Regions from separate parts of the Bacillus luti genome, predicted to be linked through region 1. Evidence: riboswitches for the same ligand, from Rfam matches in the RefSeq annotation. Region 1 holds a riboswitch; the other holds the start of a gene.
The links. Region 1 has a riboswitch for S-adenosylmethionine ahead of EUC40_RS22055 (sugar ABC transporter substrate-binding protein). Riboswitches for the same ligand answer to the same signal wherever they lie in the genome.
Positions count from the first base shown of each region.

Region 2: linked by a shared signal. The riboswitch ahead of EUC40_RS24855 (ABC transporter permease) and the one ahead of EUC40_RS22055 (sugar ABC transporter substrate-binding protein) in region 1 are both predicted to bind S-adenosylmethionine.

Region 1 covers NZ_CP040336.1:4,350,679-4,355,623, reverse strand. Annotated here, with positions in the region: gene EUC40_RS22060 (sugar ABC transporter ATP-binding protein) at 1-1,043, opposite strand, end outside; gene EUC40_RS22055 (sugar ABC transporter substrate-binding protein) at 1,040-2,152, opposite strand; SAM riboswitch class I at 2,241-2,346, opposite strand; gene EUC40_RS22050 (NCS2 family permease) at 2,438-3,739, opposite strand; gene EUC40_RS22045 (SDR family oxidoreductase) at 3,960-4,826, shown strand; gene EUC40_RS22040 (L,D-transpeptidase) at 4,895-4,945, shown strand, end outside.
Region 2 covers NZ_CP040336.1:4,934,355-4,939,299, forward strand. Annotated here, with positions in the region: gene EUC40_RS24845 (ABC transporter ATP-binding protein) at 1-653, opposite strand, end outside; gene EUC40_RS24850 (ABC transporter permease) at 610-1,614, opposite strand; gene EUC40_RS24855 (ABC transporter permease) at 1,633-2,550, opposite strand; SAM riboswitch class I at 2,687-2,792, opposite strand; gene EUC40_RS24860 (DUF3951 domain-containing protein) at 2,966-3,181, shown strand; gene EUC40_RS24865 (hypothetical protein) at 3,198-3,701, opposite strand; gene EUC40_RS24870 (multidrug effflux MFS transporter) at 3,962-4,945, opposite strand, start outside.

The DNA.
Region 1 (4,945 bases):
ATATTTTCTGAAAGGAATATACCTTGTTTTCTTCTTTCTTCTGGTACAAGTGCAATTTTCGCTTTAATCGCATCTCGTGGTGTTTTAATTGTGATGTTGTGACCATCTATTTCTGCGTGATAAGTATGACGAGCACCAAATAAGGTCTCAGCAAGTGTTGTTTTGCCGCTTCCAATTAATCCGTATATCACAACAGTTTCTCCTTTTCGTATTGTAAGAGAAAGGGGAGAATGATCTTCGCGTAATTGAAGCTCTTGTACTTTAAATAATTCTTCGCTCCCGCGTTTTGGTGCTGTATTAATAGGCAGTGTAAGTTGTTTGCCAGTCATTGCTTCCACAATTTGTTGATCTGTAATCTTTGTAATAGCTTCAGAAAGGGAAACCTTCCCATTATGTAATACAGTTACATCATCTGCGAAATTTCGAATCTCGGATAAACGATGAGAAATTAAGATAATGCCAATACCTTTTGCTGTTAAATCTTTTAATAGTTTCCCAAAGGTTTCAACCTCTTTTGGTCCAAGAGAAGAAGTAGGTTCATCTAATAAAAGATAATTTGTATTGTTAGATAAAGCTCTTGCGATAAGAAGTAATTGCTTTTCATATAATGAGCAGTTTGAAACATCTTCCGAAACATTTAAATTTACCTGTACGGTTTGTAAATGTTGTTTAGCAAGTGCGACTAATTTGGACTTTGAAAATAGTACTTTGTTTTGCATTGCTAAATGATCGATTAGTACATTTTCTAATACGGACAATCCGGGAATAAGTCCGTGATCTACTTCTTGTGTTACAAAAGAAATACCGTGCTTTTTTGCATAGCGTGGTGAAGTAAAGGAAACAGGCTGATTATCAATTTTTAAATCGCCAGCAACCGGTTGAATTTCACCAGTCGCTATTTTTAGTAAAGTACTTTTTCCTGCACCGTTCATTCCTAGTAAAGCATGCACTTTTCCTTTTTTGATATGAATCGAAACATCTTCTAGAACTGGTGTAGTGACATGATAAGAATGTGTAATGTTTTGAAGAGAGAATGTCATCATTTTTTCTCCTTCTCTAATTTTTTCATCCAAGGAGAATATGCATCTTTTGAGTCTCCCCAACCGTTTATATATTTTGATAACTGATCCATCGTGATATTTTCTTTTGGTAAACTATTTTTCTTTACTAAATAAGGTTCTAGTGAATAAATATCTGGCGTTTGTTCACCAGCAATTTTTTTGTATAAAAATCGTACTTGAACTTTACCTACTTCAGCTGGATCAGTTGCAGCAGTAGCTGTCCAAGGAGAGTTTTCTTTTTGCATAAGTTGTAAATCTTCATTACTTAAGTCAATGCTGTATACTTTTATATCTGTACGATTCGCTTGTTCGAGTGCTTTGACAGCCCCTTTAGCAAACTCATCCCACGAAGCAAAAATAGCTTGTAAATCTCCTTTTTTCGGATATTTTTTTAGTAAAGCTTCTACTTGTGTTTGTGTATCAAGTGGTGTGTTATTACTAGCGGTACCAAAGCGTGCCACTTCTTTTATATTTGGATAACGTTTATAAAAAGCATCAATGATAACATTGCGACGTTCCATTGGGGCAAATCCGCCAACCCATACGACTGCGATATTTCCTTGTCCATTCAAATCTTCCGCTAACGTTTTTAAAGATTTCCACGCAAGACTATAGTCATCTTGATCAATAATCGTTACACCCGGTAAGCGTAGATCGTTATCAAACGCTACTACGGGAATATTAGCTTGTAATGCTTTTTCTACTCCAGGTTTTAGCGCTTCAGATCGGCCATGATCAATTAAAATGCCATCCACTTTTGAATTGATAGCAGTATCTAAATTTGCAGCCATTTTTGCTAAATCGTTATCAGAATTGTAGACTTGCACGCTGCCGCCAAATAGCTCTACTTGTTTTTTGACGCCCTCAATATATTGAGAGGAAAAAGTTCCGATGGACATTTGCATAATTAATGCGATTTTTAATGGCTTCTTCACTTGGCTTGGAACTTCTGTTAGTAAGTTGTTTTCTACTGTTGTAGTCGTTTTTTTCACAGTTTGTTGCTTTTGTGAGGAGATAGCATCTTGTTCATTTGTACAAGCTGTCAATGTAAATAAGAGAAAAATAAGTACGATGGAACATAATTTTTTCATGAAAAAATCCCTCCTAAACTAAGAAGAGAGGGGAGGGAGTGAAAATAAAAAACGCCTTTTCATATAGAAAAGACGTCTTATCATATTACTCTTATCTTTCAACACGACGTGTTGTAAGAATTAGCACCGTGCCCATAAATGGGTCGGTTGCCGGGCTTCGTAGGGCTCATCCCTCCACCTGCTCTTGATAAGACATCGAATATTTAACTATTTCGAATTATTCCATAAGTTTATGGCGTTGTCAAATAATTTTTTGTAAAAAAAAATCCCTCGCAAAGAGGGATTTTAATGTGGTAAGAAAATCAATTGATAAGCGAACAAGATTCCGAATAAATACACAAGTGGGTGAACGGCACGGAATTGTCCTTTTGCCACTTTCATAAGTGGGTATGAAATAAATCCAAGTGCGATACCTGTTGCGATACTTGATGTAAGTGGCATGCTTAAAATGACTAAGAATGCTGGGAATGCTTCATCAAATGCGTCCCAATCAATGTGACGAACTGAACCCATCATAAGACTACCAACGATAATTAGAGATGGGGCAGTAATAGCTGATACACCAGAAACGGCACTTACTAATGGTCCGAAGAACGCTGCTAGTGCGAATAGAACAGCTACTGTAACAGTTGTTAAACCAGTACGACCACCAGCTGCAACACCAGCAGATGATTCAATGTAAGCTGTTGATGGTGTTGTTCCGAACATAGAACCGATTGTTGCTGAGAATGAGTCAGATAGAAGAGCTCGTCCTGCTTTTGGAAGCTTTCCGTCTTTCATAAAGCCACCTTGTTGCGCTACCCCAAGTAATGTACCTGTTGTATCGAATAATGTAACAAGGAAGAATGAGAATACAACGCCGTATAATCCGTAGTTAATTACGTCAGATACAGCAGTAATTGGATTTGAAACGATAATTCCTTCTGGTAATCCAGGCATTGATGTAACACCGTTTGAGAATGTTAATTGTCCCGTGAAGTAAGCGATAATACCAGTTAATAGCATTCCGATAAATAGTGCGCCATTTACATTTAAAGACATAAGGACAATTGTAATCCCAAGACCAGCTAATGCTAGTAGTACTGGAGCAGAATGCAAATCACCAAGACCAACTAAGTTTGCATCATTTTTTGTAACGATCCCTGTTAAACGTAAACCGATAAAGGCGATGAAAAGACCGATACCAGCAGTAATTGCATGTTTTAAGTTTTCAGGAATTGCTTCCATTAATTTTGTACGGAATGATGTAAATGATAACAAAATTAAAATCATACCTGCTACGAATACAGCAGAGAATGCAATCGCGAAAGTCATGCCTTCATGAGCTTTTACAACAGAGTAAGAGAAGTAAGCATTTAATCCCATCCCTGGTGCAATTGCGATTGGTAAGTTTGTAAAGATCGCCATAAATAATGTTCCGACAACAGCAGCGATAATTGTTGCTGTAAATGCTTGTTCGAATGGAACACCTGCATCACCAAGGATGACAGGGTTTACGACAATAATATATGCCATTGTTAAGAAGGTAATAGTACCCGCCATAATTTCAGTTTTAATAGAAGTTTTATGTTTTGAAAGGTTAAACATATAAACATCCTTTCTGTTTACGAATAATTTTCACAACAGTTATATATAATATTCGTTTTTTGTGCATTTTGCAATAGTTTTGCATAAAAAGTTTACAATAATTCATATTTTGTGTCTTAAATTCGAATATTAACCGTAGAACTACGTGTAAAATACGCTTTTTATGTATAAGTAGTTTTTATTATTGTGCACATGATAAGGAAAAGGAGCTGATTGAAGTATGCCTCAGCAAAAAAACTTTTTAACAATGCCTGCGCAACATCAGGATAAACAGCCTGGTATTGAATCATTAATGAATCCACTTCCGCAGTTTGAAGATCCAAATTATAAAGGTAGCGAAAAGTTAAAAGGAAAGAATGTATTAATTACAGGGGGAGATAGTGGGATTGGAAGAGCTGTGTCTATCGCTTTTGCAAAAGAGGGAGCGAACATTGCGATTGCTTATTTAGATGAGGAAGAAGACGCAAACGAGACGAAACAGCGTGTGGAAAAAGAAGGCGTGAAGTGTGTATTGTTGCCGGGTGATTTAAGTAATGAACAACAGTGTAAAAATGTTGTGGAAGAGACCGCTCGGCAGTTAGGCGGTTTAAATATTGTTGTGAATAACGTTGCACAGCAATATCCCCAGCAAGGATTAGAGTATATTACAGCGGAACAGCTAGAGAAAACGTTTCGGATTAATATTTTTTCTTATTTTCATGTTACGAAAGCAGCACTTGCTCACTTGAAACAAGGGGATGTCATTATAAATACGGCATCTATCGTTGCGTACGAAGGAAATGAAACGTTAATTGATTATTCCGCAACGAAAGGGGCTATTGTAGCTTTTACAAGATCGCTTTCTCAGTCGTTAGTACAAAAAGGAATTCGTGTAAATGGTGTCGCACCAGGACCAATTTGGACACCGCTTATCCCATCAAGCTTTGATGAAAAGAAAGTATCACAGTTTGGAAGCAATGTTCCGATGCAAAGACCTGGTCAACCATATGAATTAGCGCCTGCATATGTATATTTAGCTTCTGGAGATTCTTCCTATGTTACAGGACAAATGATACATGTAAACGGGGGGGTTATTGTAAATGGATAGTTTTCATTTATAAGAGCAAAGTAAAGCTAATTACATTTATTATGATATTAGTGCTAGGGAGGATTTAGATGAAAAAAATATGGTGTATCGTAATCCTATTTTTCTGCCTACCAGCTAGC
Region 2 (4,945 bases), 580 kb from region 1:
ACAAGCGCCAAATCGTGAGTAATTAATAAAATACTCGTATTTTGCTTTTCCTTTCTTTCCTTTAATAACTCCATAATTTGTTTTTGAATCGTTACATCTAATGCTGTCGTAGGTTCATCCGCAATAACGAGCTTTGGGTGGCAAGCAAATGCAATTGCTAAACAAATACGTTGCCTCATACCTCCGCTTAATTGATGTGGGTACTGTTCAAAGCGTTTCTCCGGTTCATGTATCCCTAAATCTGTTAACAAGTTAATCGCTATTTTCTTTGCTTCTCTTTTCGATTTTTTCTCATGTTGCAAAATTACTTCTGTAATTTGCCGTCCCACCTTCATCGTCGGATTTAAAGATGAAAGTGGGTCTTGAAAGATAAAAGAAATATCTTTCCCACGAATTTGATTCCATTCTGACTCTTGTAGATTAGTTAATTCCTCTGATTCAAAAGATATATTTCCATCATCAATGTGAATAGATTCTTGATTTAATCCGATAATGGATTGTGCTGTAACACTTTTCCCTGAACCACTTTCTCCTACAAGTGCAACTATTTCACCTTCGCTAATAGAAAAGGAAACATGCTTAACAATTGCTTGCTTACTATTCTCTTTTTCAACGGCTAACGTTACGTTTTCTAAAGATAAGAGCTGTCCCATGTTTTTTCTCCTTTCGATTCCGTTTTACGATTTTTGGATCAATTGCATCTTGTAAACCATCACCAATTGCATTAAATGCGAACATGATGAGAGCAATCATTAGCGATGGGAAAAATAGTTGCCACCACTCCCCGCTCAATAATGTCCCAAGCGCATCATTTGTCATCGTCCCCCAGCTCGCTGCCGGTGATTGCACCCCAAGTCCGATAAAACTTAAAAATGATTCCGAGAAAATTGCTGCTGGGATTGTGAATGATAAATTCACGATAATAATGCCAGTTAGGTTCGGAATGATATGTCCGTATATAATTTTCATATGTGATGTGCCTAATCGCTCCGCTGCAATAACAAATTCTCTTTGCTTTAAAGATAAGACTTGCGCCCTAACAAGACGTGCCATACCAATCCATCCTGTTAATGCAAGAGCAATAATGATTGTAAAAAGTCCTGGTTTCATAATGATTAATAGTAAAATAACAATTAATAAATATGGGATACCGTATAATACTTCAATCCCTCTTACAATCCACTCATCAATTAACGTGCCAAGGCGATTACGCCCTCTCACATATCCACTAAATCCTCCGATCAGTACACCAAGTCCTATATCAAGAACAGCTGCTACTAATCCAACTACTAGTGAAATTTTCCCACCAGCCCAAGTACGCGCCCAAATATCTCTACCTAAATCATCTGTTCCAAACCAATGCTCACTACTAGGTGGTAAGTTTGTCGCCTCTTTTATTTGTTCACTTGCAGTGAAAGGAGTTAAACTTTCACCAATAAGAGAGAAAATAATAATGAGCAATAATGTTACCGTCCCTAGAACCGCGATTGGATTTGATACAAATTTACGAAACACTTCTTTTTTCTGGCTAATCTTTTGCTGCTCTTTATGTATCGTTAGTTCTTTTTTCTCTTCATTCGTTAATAACTGTTTATTGATTTCATAAGCTCCCATTTAGATATGCCCCCCTCCTTACGTAATAGAACGAATACGCGGATCAACAATACGATGAATAATATCTGTAATGAAAATACAAGAAATTAATAATGCACTATAGAAAATTGTCGTTCCCATAATCACCGGATAATCCCTGTTAAAAATACTGTCTACAAAATATTTTCCGAGACCAGGAATTGCAAAGATCTTTTCAATAATGAAAGTCCCTGTTAAAAGTCCAGCCATTAACGGTCCAACAAATGTAAGTACTGGAACAATTGCATTTCGAAGGGCATGCCTCATAATAATCTTCTTAATCGGTATACCTTTTGCTCTTGCTAGCTTAATATAATCACTCTGTAGTACTTCGATCATATTAGAACGAACAAACCTTGTAATAACCGCGATTGGCCCTAACGCTAATGCAAAGGATGGCAACACCGTATGTTCGAATGTGCCCCAAGACGCTACTGGTAAGAGCTCGAATTGAATAGCGAATATTTGTATAAATAGTGGTGCTAAAATAAAACTCGGAATAGAAATACCAAGGATGGCAAGTAAACTCACACCATAATCAATTACCCTCCCATGATAGAGAGCAGCAAATGTACCTGCAGCAATTCCGACTAGCAACGAAATAACAAGTGCTTGTAGACCAATAATTGCTGATGGACCAAAGCCAGTTGTTATAATTTCTGATACACCTTGCCCGGTTGATTGAACAGATTCACCAAAATCAAAATGAACTACGCCGTCTAAATACGCAACATATTGATTCCATAACGGTTCATCCAGGTGATACTTCGCTCTCATATTTTGCACAACTTCTGCTGGAAAGATCTTTGCATCTGATGAAAATGGATCCCCCGGAATAATGTGCATAATCAAAAATGTTACTGTTGTAATAATCCATAGTGTAAATACCATAACTGATAGTTTTTTAACAACATACACTCCAATAACCCCCTAAACTCATAAATTTACTTTGTTTTATTCATGTACTTTTTCCATTACTCCCTTTTCTCTTTTTAGAATACAAAAAGCCTTGATCTTAAAAAATAAGATCAAGGCTTAATAAACAAAGGCCCATCACTTATCTTTCAAGACTTGCTTGCTGGAATTAGCACGGTGTTCCTGTTACAGAACCCGCTGCTGAGGTGTCATAGGGCCAGTCCCTCTACCTCTCTGGATAAGTAAATTGCTATATTATTATTTGGTTCAAATTGTATATTTCGAATTATAATTCTGAAAAAATGAAAAGTCAATCAAATTGGATATATTTAGAAAAATCAGTTTTTGATAGAGCCCTTTATCTAAATCGCAGTTTTTCACTTATAATAAAAAGAAATTATATTAAAGGAGTTATACGATGGATCCGATACTTCTGGCAACTATAGGATTACCGTTAACAATCGTCATCCTTGTTATCATTGGATTTTATAAACTTTTCATTAAGAAGAAAAGTATCACCTCTTTTTACACACCCTTCGATAACATTACTGGACAAACTATTTCAGAATTTCATGAAGAACAGAAAGTATTAGTATCTGAGGATGAAGACGGAGATGGCAAGAAGAAAAAATAACCTTGCACACGCAAGGTTATTTTTTCGCTTCTGTTTGAAAACGTTTATAGTATGTCGATGCTGTTGCAAAGTTAATTTCTATATCACGAATCAATGATGAATCTTCTTCTTTAGCTAACTTTTGTAATTTTTTCATCGCTTGTTCCGATTCCTTTAAGAAGCCAACATATAACTCATGTTCTTCCTCTTTCGATTTTGGAACATGAATTTCTTTACGTATATTCTCAATATCTTCTAACATGCTCGTTGTTACCTTTTGCACGTCTTCTTTATATGTAGCATTCGTTATTTCCTTACCGCCCTTTTCTTTTGCCACTTCAAATAACTGCAGTGCTTTATTAATTTCTTTATTCATTTTCAAATCGTATTTTTCATGTACTGCACGGTATTCTTTCATCTCTTCGGTTTGTTCAGTAGACTGCTCCACCTTTTCTTTTGGTTCTTTCGTATCTTTATTTCCATTACATCCTGCTAGAAGGATCATACTTCCCATTACAGCAATACCCAAAACCTTCTTCATCTCTAATTCTCCTTTTATCTACAGCTATTACTCATTATAGTTTCTTTTATCTCCACTTGTTATTATACCGAGAACATCCTACTTTTTACACTTAAGACGATATCGTAATATATATACCAACATTTTTGTCACAGTATCGTCACTTTATGCAAATAACTTTTGCATCACTTTACTCTATCAACTTACACATAGATAAGAGTTATTTCAAAAAAATTAAAAAAGAGCTGATTCAAATATTCCCTTTGAATCAGCTCTTTTTATTAAGCTTCTACATTTTGTTTTTGTTGCAGTTCAAACTGCTTTTCACTTCTTCTTGCCATAAATAAATAACATAGCACAGCACCAATTTCACAAAGAGCTATCACAACTCCCATCGGCAATGCTGTATCACTTCCACCAATACCTACTAGCGGCGCTACAAGTGCTCCTGAAATGAACTGTAATAAACCTAATAAAGCCGATGCTGTTCCTGCTGCTTGTTTTTGATTTCTCATCGCTAAAGAGAAACCAGTTGTTGATACAACCCCAACACTTGATACAACGAGGAATAACGAGCATAACACACCAATTAATCCTATTCCTAATAAGATTGTCAGTAGTAAAGATAAACCACCAACAGCTGCAATAATAATACCGGCAACAAATAATGTCTTCTCATTCACTTTCCCCGCTAAACGACCCGTTACCTGACTAGCAATAATAATACCGATGCCGTTGATTGCAAAGAATAAACTAAATTGCTGTGGTGATGCTCCGTATATGTTCTGTAACACAAATGGTGAGCCCGAAATGTACGCAAACATTGCCGCCGTTACTAATCCCTGTGACAATGCATATCCCATAAACAAGCGATCTTTCAGAAGCTTTCCGTATGTTGCCAATGTCCCTGACAAACCACCTGTCTCTCTTTCTTCAGGAGGTAACGTTTCACGCAATACGAACGTCGCTGATATTAACATGAATACACTAATTGCTCCAAGAACGATAAAGACACCGCGCCATGTTGTGAACTGTAACAATTGTCCTCCAATAATCGGCGCCAAAATAGGTGCTGCTCCATTTACTAACATGAGCAGCGAGAAGAACTTCGTCATTTCAGAACCTGAGTACATATCACGTACCATTGCACGTGATATAACGATACCGGCAGACCCTGAAGCACCTTGTAAGAAACGTAAAAGCACTAAACTCCAAATAGATGGCGCTACAGCACAAAGTAAAGAAGAAGCTACATAAATAATAAG